Regions from separate parts of the Kitasatospora sp. NPDC052868 genome, predicted to be linked through region 2. Evidence: predicted binding sites of a transcription regulator. Region 2 holds the regulator's gene; the other holds the start of a gene.
What was found. The regulator HspR, encoded in region 2, represses chaperone genes until heat shock. The targets are predictions, from matches to a motif close to TTGAGNNNNNNNNNCTCAA.

Region 1: the regulator HspR is predicted to act here: its motif matches at 1,518-1,536, upstream of lon (endopeptidase La).

Annotation. Positions count from the first base shown of each region.
Region 1 covers NZ_JBITZW010000003.1:300,257-306,072, reverse strand. Annotated here, with positions in the region: gene lon (endopeptidase La) at 1-1,495, opposite strand, end outside; gene ACIGZJ_RS07795 (rhomboid-like protein) at 1,655-2,473, opposite strand; gene ACIGZJ_RS07790 (response regulator transcription factor) at 3,026-3,763, shown strand; gene ACIGZJ_RS07785 (sensor histidine kinase) at 3,846-4,976, shown strand; gene ACIGZJ_RS07780 (multifunctional oxoglutarate decarboxylase/oxoglutarate dehydrogenase thiamine pyrophosphate-binding subunit/dihydrolipoyllysine-residue succinyltransferase subunit) at 5,287-5,816, shown strand, end outside.
Region 2 covers NZ_JBITZW010000004.1:126,498-132,313, reverse strand. Annotated here, with positions in the region: gene grpE (nucleotide exchange factor GrpE) at 1-360, shown strand, start outside; gene dnaJ (molecular chaperone DnaJ) at 484-1,635, shown strand; gene ACIGZJ_RS09175 (heat shock protein transcriptional repressor HspR) at 1,643-2,149, shown strand; gene ACIGZJ_RS09170 (hypothetical protein) at 2,362-3,363, shown strand; gene ACIGZJ_RS09165 (hypothetical protein) at 3,604-3,771, opposite strand; gene ACIGZJ_RS09160 (hypothetical protein) at 4,110-4,736, shown strand; gene ACIGZJ_RS09155 (LuxR C-terminal-related transcriptional regulator) at 4,783-5,724, opposite strand; gene ACIGZJ_RS09150 (LuxR C-terminal-related transcriptional regulator) at 5,717-5,816, opposite strand, start outside.

The DNA.
Region 1 (5,816 bases), on a different contig from region 2:
CGAGCCGGACCAGCTCCATCCGGTCGAGCAGCGGCTCGGGGATGGCCTCCAACACGTTGGCGGTGGCGAGGAAGACCACGTCGGAGAGGTCCAGCTCGACCTCCAGGTAGTGGTCGCGGAAGGTGTGGTTCTGCGCCGGGTCCAGCACCTCCAGCAGCGCGGCCGCCGGGTCGCCCCGGTAGTCGGAGCCGACCTTGTCGATCTCGTCCAGCAGGACGACCGGGTTCATCGAGCCGGCCTCCTTGACGGCCCGCACCAGGCGGCCGGGCAGCGCGCCGACGTAGGTGCGCCGGTGGCCGCGGATCTCCGCCTCGTCCCGGACGCCGCCGAGCGCGACCCGGACGAACTTGCGCCCCATGGCGCGGGCCACCGACTCGCCGAGCGAGGTCTTGCCGACGCCGGGCGGGCCGACCAGCGCCAGCACCGCGCCGCCGCGTCGGCCGCCGACCAGGCCGAGCCCCTGGTCGGCCCGGCGCTTGCGCACCGCGAGGTACTCGACGATCCGGTCCTTGACGTCGGCGAGACCGGCGTGGTCCGCGTCCAGCACCGCGCGGGCGCCGGCGATGTCGTAGGCGTCCTCGGTGCGCTCGCTCCACGGGAGCTCCAGGACGGTGTCCAGCCAGGTGCGGATCCAGGAGCCCTCGGGCGACTGGTCGGAGGCGCGCTCCAGCTTGTCGACCTCCTTGAGGGCGGCCTCGCGGACCTTCTCGGGCAGGTCCGCGGCCTCGACCCGGGCGCGGTAGTCGCCCTCCTCGTCGGCCGGGTCTCCGTTCAGCTCGGCCAGCTCCTTGCGGACGGCCTCCAGCTGGCGGCGGAGCAGGAACTCCTTCTGCTGCTTGGCGACGCCCTCCTCGACGTCCTTGCGGATGGTGTCGTTGACCTCCTCCTCGGCGAGGTGGTCGCGCAGCAGCGTCAGCGCGTACTCCAGGCGGGCCGTCTGGTCCGCCTCCAGCAGCACCTTGAGCTTCTGCTCGGCGGTGGCGAAGGGCGCGTAGCCGATGTTGTCGGCCAGCTCGCCGACGCCCTCGATCTGGGCCACCCGGTCGACGATCTGCCAGGCGCCGCGCTTGCGCAGCCACTGGGTGGAGAGCGTCTTGTACTCCCTGACCAGCTCGGCGGAGCGGCCGGTCAGCGGGGTGGCGACGGCGGACTCGCGGAACGGCGTGGTCTCCACCCAGAGCGCGGCGCCGGGCCCGGTGGTGCCGACGCCGATCCGGACCCGGCGCACGGCGCGGACCAGCGCGGCCGGGTCGCCGTCGGCCAGCCGGCCGACCTGCTCGACGGTGGCCAGCGTGCCGACGGCCGCGTACGAGCCGTCCACCCGCGGGACGAGCAGTACCTCGGGCCTCCCGGCCCCGGCCGCCGCGCGGGCGGCCTCGACCGCGGCGCGCACCTCGGTGTCCTTGAGGTCCAACGGGACGACCATGCCCGGGAGCACGACCTCGTCGTCGAGCGGCAGCACGGGCAGGGTGAGCGGTGTGGACGTCGATGCCATGATCTCTCCCCAGTCAGCGAAGTTGAGCTGACCTGACTAAGGTTTGGCGGGCGCCGGATGTTCCCGGGGATTCGTTCGCCGTGAGCGAACAGGGAAGGAGCCCTCGGGGCCTGTCAAAAAACACTCTGCGGCGTGCCCGGCAAGATCGACCGGGCAGGCCTACGCGCGGTCGAGGACCGCCGCGCCGGAGCCGGACGCCCGCGAGGCCGCCGGCTGGGCGCCGGGCGCCACCCGGGAGCGCCGCAGCGGCAGCCGCCGGCCGGGGCCGCGGCGCAGCCAGCGCCAGAGCGCCACCCCGGCCAGCAGCGCCACCGGGTGGCCGACCCCGGTCACGAGGTCCCGGTCGGTGAGGATCTGGTCGGCGATCAGCACCCCGGCCCCGCCGAGCACCGACAGCCTGCCGCCGGGCGGGAGCAGCCCGGCCAGCGCGCCCAGGCTCGCCAGCACGCCGTAGCTGACGCCGATGTCCAGGTGGTCCAGCGCCGCGGACTCCATCCGCCCGGTCGCGACCGCGGCCAGCACCACCGCCTGGGACAGCACGGTGGCCGTGACGTGCCCGATCGCGAACACCGCGGCCGCCCGGCCCGCCCCGACCCGGCGCTCCAGCGGGGCGATGGTGAAGGCGAAGGCCCACAGGTAGGGCATCCAGACCGGACCGGCGACCCAGAAGCCGCTGAACAGCAGCGCGCGCACGGGATGGTGCAACAGGTTGTGCCCGTCCGAGCTGGACGCCTCCTGGAGGCGCAGCACCAGCTCCGGGTCGGCGAGCCTGGCGAAGGTGGTGGTGGCTCCGACCACCGCGAGGTAGCCGAGCGCGAAGGGGTTGCGCCGGGGCGTCGGCACCCGGGCCAGGATCCAGTCGGCGACGCCGGCCCGCAGACCGAGGCGCAGCATGCCGTACGGCGGCCCCGCGGCGGGCCCGACCTGCGGCCCGGGGCGCGATCCGACCCGCACCGCATCCTTGCGCAGCTCCGCCATGCCGTCTCCGCTCCAGACCCCGCAGCCACCGGACCCGTCCGATGCCCAACGTACCGGCGCGCGCCGGAGATCCCACCCCCGCGACTTGTCGTGACCACGGTACGTCCCGGTCCTGGGAGCCAGCTGGGAATACCCCGTGAAAACGGTGTCCGGCCCGGGCTCGGCATTGGTACGGACCTGCACTCCGTTTACGCACGAGTAGTGGCCCTGACCGGCGGCTTGGCGCCGAATCAACTGCATACGTACCGTTACGGAGTGAAAAATCGCCGGGTAAGGTATCGCCCCGTGCCCACTTGCGAGTGGGCCCGAGGGCGGCCGGACAGCCGGCCCACGGGCCGGAAATGTCCGGTCCACCTGCCGGGAAGCACCCGTTGTCCGTACGCTGCGAAGTGTGCGGGAGGGGTGGGCGGTCCACACCCGTCCCCCTGATCCGCACACACGACGGAGCGGGACGGCGGACCCGGCACAGTCCACGACGGAACAAGACTACGAGCGGAGCCCCGCCATCCCCACAGGTGGCCGGCCCGCAGCCCTGGGGGCGGTGGCGTGACCGTGACAGAAATTCAGCAGGACAACAACAACAGCGGCGGCACGGTGAGCAGCCAGCGCAGAGTGCTGGTGGTGGAGGACGAGCCGACGATCGCCGAGTCGATCGCGGCCCGACTGGGTGCGGAGGGCTTCAAGGTCGCCGTGGCCCACGACGGCCCTGGCGCCGTCGACGGCTTCCACACCTGGCAGCCGGACCTGGTGGTCCTCGACATCATGCTGCCCGGCTTCGACGGCCTTGAGGTGTGCCGCCGGATCCAGGCCCAGCGCCCGGTGCCGGTTCTGATGCTGACCGCGCGCGACGACGAGACGGACCTGCTGGTCGGCCTCGGCGTCGGAGCCGACGACTACATGACCAAACCCTTCTCCATGCGCGAGCTGGCGGCCCGGGTCAACGTCCTGCTGCGCCGCGTCGAGCGCGCCCAGCAGGCGGCCAGGACGCCCGCACTCGGCAGCCTGCGCTTCGGCGAACTGGAGATCGACCACGTGCAGCGCCGGGTCCGGCTGGCCTCGGGCGACGTCCACCTGACGCCGACCGAGTTCGACCTGCTCGCCTGCCTGGCCGCCCAGCCGCGCGCGGTACTCACCCGCGAGCAGCTGCTGGCCGAGGTCTGGGACTGGACGGACGCGTCCGGCACCCGCACCGTCGACAGCCACGTCAAGGCGCTGCGCCGGAAGATCGGCGCCAGCTGGATCCGCACCGTGCACGGCGTCGGCTACGCACTGGAGGCCCCGCTCTCCTAGCGGCGCCTCGGGCACCGGGCCTCCGGGGGGCCCGTGTCCCGAACCGCCGCTCGGACCACCGCGGGGGACCCACAGGGGACCCATGACCTTTCCACAGCAACGCAACGGGGACGCCGCCGGAGCGCGGCCGCCCACACTGGCCACCCGCGCCGCCCGCCGGGTCTGGGCCGACATCCGGCCGCTCGACCCGGTCCGGTCCATCAAGGGCAAACTCGCCCTCCTGGTGATCGTCTCGGTCTTCCTGGCCACCGGCATGGTGGTCGTCGCGATCCGCTCGGAGACCCAGATCCGGATCATCATGGTCTTCTCCATGATCGCCTCACTGCTCTTCATGCAGTTCCTCGCGCACGGGCTGACCGCCCCGCTGCGCGACATGACCGCCGCCGCCCGCGCGATGGCCTCCGGCGACTACAGCCGCCGGGTCGAGGTGGGCTCGCGCGACGAGATCGGCGAACTGGCGGCCACCTTCAACCAGATGGCGTCCGACCTCGAGGCCGCCGACCGCCACCGCCGCGAGCTGGTCGCCAACGTCTCGCACGAGCTGCGCACGCCCATCGCCGCGCTGCGCGCCGTGCTGGAGAACGTCGTCGACGGCGTGGTCCAGCCGAACCCGGCGACCCTGGGTGCCGCCCTGGAGCAGACCGAGCGGCTCGGCCGCCTGGTCACCCACCTGCTCGACCTGTCCAAGATCCACGACGGCGTGGTCGCCCTGGACGCGCGCCCCTTCGAGGTGCGCGAGTTCCTGGACGGCGTGCTGCGCGGGGTCACCGTGGACGGCGCGACGGCCGGCGGGGCGTTCTCCCGGCGCGGCGACGTCCGGCTGGCACTGGAGGTCAGCCCGACCGGCCTGACCGGCGTGGCGGACCCGGAGCGGCTGCACCAGGTGGTCGCCAACCTGGTCGACAACGCCTGCAAGCACTCCCCGCCCGGCGGCACCGTGACGGTCCGCGCGCGGCCCGGCGACGGGCCCGGCGACCTGCTGCTGGAGGTCGAGGACGAGGGCCCGGGCATCCCGCTCGCGGACCGCGGCCGGGTCTTCGAACGGTTCAGCCGCAGCGGCACCGCCACCGCCCAGGGGCCCGGCTCCGACGGCGGCACCGGCCTGGGGCTGGCCATCGCCCGCTGGGCGGTGGACCTGCACGGCGGACGGATCGAGGTGGCCGAGGCCCCGCGCGGCTGCCGGATCGAGGTGCGGCTGCCCGGGCAGCGGTGAGCCGCGGGCGGGCGGGCGCCGGGCCCGGGTCGGTCGACGTTCGCCCGCATGTCACAGAAGCGACACAGTGGTATACGGATCTTGGGCGATCACTATGTCCGGATTCGTCCTGATATGGGGGCCGATCGGCGATGATCGGTTCCCTTCCCATGCGGCTTTCTAACGCACATTTTCAGCCAAACTGCAGGTCAGGACTGTGATCTGGGCGACGCCTGAGCCCTGGGGACTGCGCGATCACTGGTCAGGGGCGTAGCCTTAATCCCCGCTGTCCAAACATCCCAAAAGGAAGCGGAAGAGGGCGGTTGCCGCCGTGTCGCCACAGTCCCAAGAAACCCCCAACAGCTCGGCAAGCTCCACTGGCTTCGGCCCCAATGAGTGGCTCGTCGACGAGATCTACCAGCAGTACCTCCAGGACCCGAACTCGGTCGACCGAGCCTGGTGGGACTTTTTCGCCGACTACAAGCCCGGTACCGAGGTGACCCCAGTGACCCAGGCCGCGACCCAGGTCGGCCCCACGCCGACCCCCGTTGCCGCCCCCGCGCCCGCCGCTGCTGCTCCGGCCGCGCCCGCCCCCGCCGCACCGGCCGCGCCCGCGCCGGCCCCCGCGGCCCCGGCGCCCGCGCCCCTCGCCGCAGCACCTGCCGCGCCCCCGGCCCCCAAGGCCGCCGCCGCAGCGCCGGCCGCACCCGCCGAGACCGGCCCCGAGCTGGTCCAGCTCCGCGGCCCGTCGAAGGCGGTGGCGACCAACATGGACGCCTCGCTGGAGGTGCCGACGGCGACCTCCGTGCGCGCCGTGCCGGCCAAGCTGTTGATCGACAACCGCATCGTCATCAACAACCA
Region 2 (5,816 bases):
GTGCTGGACGACATCGGCCGGGCCCGCGAGCACGGCGAGGTGACGGGCGGCTTCAAGTCCGTCGCCGAGTCGCTGGAGACGGTCGTGGCCAAGCTGGGCCTGCAGCAGTTCGGCAAGGAGGGCGAGCCCTTCGACCCGACCATGCACGAGGCGCTCATGCACAGCTACTCCTCGGACGTCACCGAGGACACCTGTGTCCAGATCCTCCAGCCCGGCTACCGGATCGGCGAGCGGATCATCCGCCCGGCGATGGTGGCGGTCGCGGAGCCCCAGCCGGGCACCCAGACCACCTCCGGGCCGGACGCCGAGTCGTCGAAGTCCGCGGAGTCGGACAAGGCCGACGGTGGCGCGGACAGCTGAACACCCCTGCGCTGCGGAGTCGTACACCGTCGTCCCGTACGGCGTACGACTCCGCGGCGCGCTCGCTATTGACACCGCAGGTGGCACTGCACTGACTATGGGTCTCGGGAGGTGGCGGCAGCCATGAGCGGCAAGGACTACGTGGAGAAGGACTACTACAAGGTCCTCGGCGTGCCCAAGGACGCCTCCGCCACCGAGATCAAGAAGACCTACCGCAAGCTGGCGCGCGAGTTCCACCCCGACGCCAACAAGGGCGACGTCAAGGCCGAGGACCGGTTCAAGGACATCTCCGAGGCGTATGACGTCCTGTCGGACGAGAAGCGCCGCAAGGAGTACGACGAGGCGCGCACCCTCTTCGCCAACGGCGGCTTCCGCTCCGGCGGCCCCGGCAACGGCAACCACAGCTTCGACTTCGGGGACCTCTTCAGCGGCAGCCAGGGCGGTGGCGGGGGCGGGATCGGCGACGTCTTCGGCGGCCTGTTCAACCGCGGCGGCACCCGGCAGGCCCAGCCCCGGCGCGGCGCCGACGTCGAGACCGAGGTGACGCTCTCCTTCGAGGAGGCGGTGGACGGCGCGACCGTCCCGCTGCGGATGACCAGTCAGGCCCCCTGCCGCACCTGCAACGGCACCGGTGCCAGGACCGGCTCCACCCCCCGGGTCTGTCCGACCTGCGTCGGCGCCGGCACCGTCAGCCGCGGCCAGGGCGCCTTCGCGCTCTCCGAGCCGTGCCGGGACTGCCGCGGCCGGGGCATGATCGTCGACGACCCGTGCCCCGACTGCCACGGCAGCGCCAAGGCCACCTCGGCCCGCACCATGCAGGTCCGGATCCCCGCCGGCGTCCAGGACGCCCAGCGGATCCGCCTCAAGGGCAAGGGCGCCCAGGGCGAGCGCGGCGGCGTCTCCGGCGACCTCTACGTCACCGTCCACGTCGACACCCACCCGGTCTTCGGGCGCAAGGGCGACAACCTGACCGTGACGGTACCGGTCACCTTCCCCGAAGCGGCTCTCGGCGGCACCATCGAGGTGCCGACGCTCAACGGCCCCTCGGTGAAGCTCAAGCTGCCCGCAGGCAGTGCCAACGGCCTCACCCTGCGGGCCCGCGGAAAGGGCGCCACCCGCAAGGACGGCACCCGCGGCGACCTCCTGGTCACCGTGGAGGTCGCGGTGCCGCAGGCCGTCACCGGTGACGCGCTGACGGCACTGGAGCAGTACCGCGAGGCCACCGCCTCCGACGACCCGCGAGCCGCCCTGTTCCGGGCGGCGAAGGGAGCGTGACGACCAGATGATCCACGACAGCGGCCCCATCGGCCCCGGTATCGGCGAGGGTCTCCCCGGCAGCGCCCCGCGCGCCCGCCGTGCCGCCCCGCCGCCGCAGTACGTCCTCACCGAGGACACCCCGGTCTACGTGATCTCGGTCGCCGCCGAGCTCTCCGGCCTGCACCCGCAGACCCTGCGCCAGTACGACCGCCTCGGCCTGGTCTGCCCCGACCGGACGGCCGGCCGCGGGCGGCGCTACTCCGCCCGGGACATCCAGCAGCTGCGCGAGGTCCAGCGGCTCTCCCAGGACGAGGGCATCAACCTGGCCGGCATCAAGCGGATCATCGAGCTGGAGAACCAGGTCACCGCCCTCCAGTCCCGGATCGCCGAGCTCGCCGACTCGCTCGAGGGCGCGGCCACCGCGCTCCAGCAGCGGGAGGCCGCCGTGCACGCCTCCTACCGCCGCGACCTCGTCCCGTACCAGCCGCCGACCCAGTCCAGCGCCCTCGTGGTGTGGCGGCCGAAGCGCTGACGCGGCCCCGATGCCCGTACCGCCGGTTCCCCTCTGTCCGGGGGGTGCCGGCGGCTTGCGTCTGGTGAGAGAGTGCTGCTTCCGGGCCGCCGTCGGGCGGCCCGCGCTCTCACCGGGCCGGGCGCCGGATCGAGGTCTCCGTCTAGGATCCCCCGAGACAACGGACCTCAGTCGCGTTGACGAATTGTCCGGTCGACGACAAGGAGCCCGCAGTGAGTGATCGAGAGCAGCTGGTGAACAACCACGGTCGGTCACACATCCTGTCCTCCGATGCCCGCAGGCTCTACCTGAAGGCGTTGAACGAGGACGGCCGGCTCAGCCGCGGCGGCTGTGCACCGGACGAGGGCGCCGCGCTCGACGAGCTGCTGGAACTCGGACTCCTGATATCCGACCTGGACGAACCCGGCTCACTGATCGCCGCCGACCCGGCCAAGCTCGCCGCCAGCCTGAGCCACACCTGGCAGCGGCAGGCGCTCGACCTGCTGTCCCGCGCGGTGGCAATTCCCGGGGACCTGAACGAGCTGGCGGAGGCCTTCCACAACCCCGACCAGAGCGGCGGCCCGATCGAATACGTCCAGGGCCGGGCGCTGATTAACCAGCGGGTCCAGCAGGCCATGGCCAGTGAGATAACCGAGGGCCTCGCCATGCAGCCGGGCGGACCGCGGCCGTCCGAACTGCTGACCTCGTTCATGAAACGCGACCTGGACATCATCCGCCAGGGGGCGTCCATGCGGACGATCTACAACGCCAGCACCAGGCACCACCAACCCACCAGGGATTACGTCTCGACCCTGGCCAAAGAGGGCTGGCAATTCAGGACCCTGGACGAGCCCTATGCCCGACTGCTCATCGTCAATCGGCGACTGGCGGTGATACCGGTCATGGGCGACCACCTGGCCGCCTTCGTCCACGACTCCGCGGTCATCGATTTCCTGGCCCAAGAGGTCTTCGAGCGGAACTGGAGCAGGGCTCTGGATTTCGACGGCGATCGGACCATTCCGCACCAGGTCGTCTCGCAGCTCCGCCAGACGATTATCGACCTGTTGTTGTCGGGTACCAATCACCGGGTAATCGCACGGCGCCTCGGAATAAGCGAGCGAACGCTTGCCCGGCATATTGCGGAACTGCGCGAGGAATACAACGTGGACTCGCTCTTCCAGCTCGGCCACGCACTCGGCCAGGCGGCCAGGACGGGCCACGAACCGCGCCAGTAGGCGGCCCACGTGATCCCGGCACCCGGGAAAGAGGCAAGGGAAAGCCGGCCGGCGACGCACACCGGCCATCGCTGTGCGCCCTAAGCCCGCACAGGCTCAGGGCAGGCCCGGGGCGACCACCGCCCGCACAGGCGGCACCCGCTCAGGAATCCGTCGACCGGTTCGCGTCGGCCCGCACGCCCTCGGCATGCGCTCCGCCACCCGGTCGGGACGCCTCACGCACCCGGGCCGATCAGCACATCACCAGTGAAAGTCGTCCATCATGAGCTGCACCTGGGGCTTGGCGACAGCCTCATTCACGGTCTCAGCCTGCGCACTGCCGGCCGCAAGCGAGCCGACAACCAGAAGAGAGACGCCGACAACGGCAGACAGCACGGCCTTACGGGCAAGTCGGTACATACGAGACACGGACTTACGCCTCCTTCTCCAGCTCCACGAGCGTGGACCAATAGCACTAACGTCCACATGATGCCGCACACCTTGCCGCAGTGTCATCTCCCCCATGGCATCAGGAGCGTCATCTCTCTGCCAGGCATCCAGATGACAGGGCGGACCGCTGGACGAGGCAGCCGGCACTGATAGACGATCAGTTCGCTCCCGATGGTCCAGGACCGGCAGCAAATCTTGCCGCTGTACCGTCAAATATCAGCCCTGGTTCAGTGACAGATTCTTTGAAGCAGCAACTAACCGCAGCGCCTGCCGGCACCGCATCCTCCACCCGGTCGGCCTTCCCCCCGGAGTCGACAATGACCGAGCCCTACCTGCGTCACCACGACAGCCAGGCCCCCGAGGGCCGGCGTGCACGAGTGTTCCTGGCCGCGCCGCTCATGCGGCTGACCGGGCCGGCGGACAGCGTGGTGACCCTGGCCAGCCGGACGCGGCTGACGACGCTTCGCACCACGCTGCTGCGCAGCGGTGCCGCCGTGTACAGCGCGCACCACAGCGACGCCTGGACGGTGGCCGGCCGGGCCCCCGAGCCGCGGGTGCCCTCCGACTTCCGCGCGATGCAGTCCGCCGACCTGGTCTTCGCGTACGTCGGCGCCCCGCTCTCCGCCGGGGTGAGCCTGGAGCTGGGCTGGGCCTCGGCGCTGCGCAAGCCGGTCGTGCTGCTGGTCGACGAGGCGATCACGCACAACCCGCTGATCGCCACCATCGAGCAGGTCGCCCCCGTACTGCCGCTGGTCTTCGACGACACCTGGTCCCAGGAGGCCCTCCACCACACCGTGGAGACCGCCCTCGACTGGGCCGGCATGGCGCTCTCCCTGCGCGAGGGCTTCTGGACCGCCCCCGGCGAGCAGTTCAGCGTCCCCCGCCAGCAGCCCCCGGCCGTCGGTCCGACCGGCTACTGGCCGACGGGTGCCGCCACCGGCTGACCGCGGCTCACACACCGGGCTCCCCCGCCCGGGCCGCTCGCGCGGCTCATCCACGGTGCTCGCCCCGCATCCGCCAGCCGAGCTGGAACAGCGTCTGCACGCCGTGCCGGGAGCGCAGCCGGGAGATGTGGGCGGCGATCGTCCGCTCGCTGAGGCCCAGCCGGGTCGCGACGGCGCGCTGGGTGAGGCCGGCCGCCAGCAGGCGGCCGATCCGGACGGTCACCGGGTCCGCCGGGGCGGCGGACCAGTCGACGACGGTGGCGCGGGCCCAGTCGCGTTCGAAGACGCCGACCAGGAAGGCCACCGCGGCCGGGTCGTGGACGAAGACCGCCTTGGTGTCGTCGTCCGCGGCGGCGACCACGGCCACCGTCCGGTCGAAGACCAGCATCCGCCGGTAGGGCTCGTCCAGGATCCGGACCCGGGCGCCGTGCCCGGTCATCACGGCGGCGTACTGCACGACCGCCCGGTCGGCGGCGGCGACCGGCTGGTAGAGGGTGCGCATGGCGCTGCCGCGCCTGAGCAGCGCGATGTCCTGCGGCATCGCCATCCGCAGGCCGGCCGCCGGGCGGTGGCCCGGCTGGGCGGCCAGCAGCTCCTCCTTGCAGTCGGAGAGCAGCTCGGCGACGCGCTGGCGGATGGTGACGCCGCCCTCGACGTGGGTGGCCTCGCCGGCGGGTGAGGTCGGGCGGGTCACGGCGTCGTAGGCCTGCGCGAGCGGTTCCAGGACCTCCGGCAGCCGCTCGGCGCCGACCAGCAACCGGGTTGCCTCGCTGCGCAGTTCGGCGCCGAGGCGGTCGCCGGCCGAGCGCGGGCTGACCGCGCTGTAGCCGGTCGCGGTCGGGGCGAGCAGACCGAGGTCCAGCAGGCCGTCGAGTGCGGCGCCGGCCTCGGGGGTGAGGTCGGTCAGGTCGGCCGCGTGCAGGTGTCCGCCGGCCGCCACGGCGGCCAGGTAGAGGGCCCGTTCGGCAGCGCCGGGCTCGTCACTCACCTCGGCCTCCCCGCATCAGCCAGCCGAGTTGGAACAGCGTCTGGGCGCCGTGCCGGTCGCGCAGCCGGGAGATGTGGCCGGCCACGGTCCGC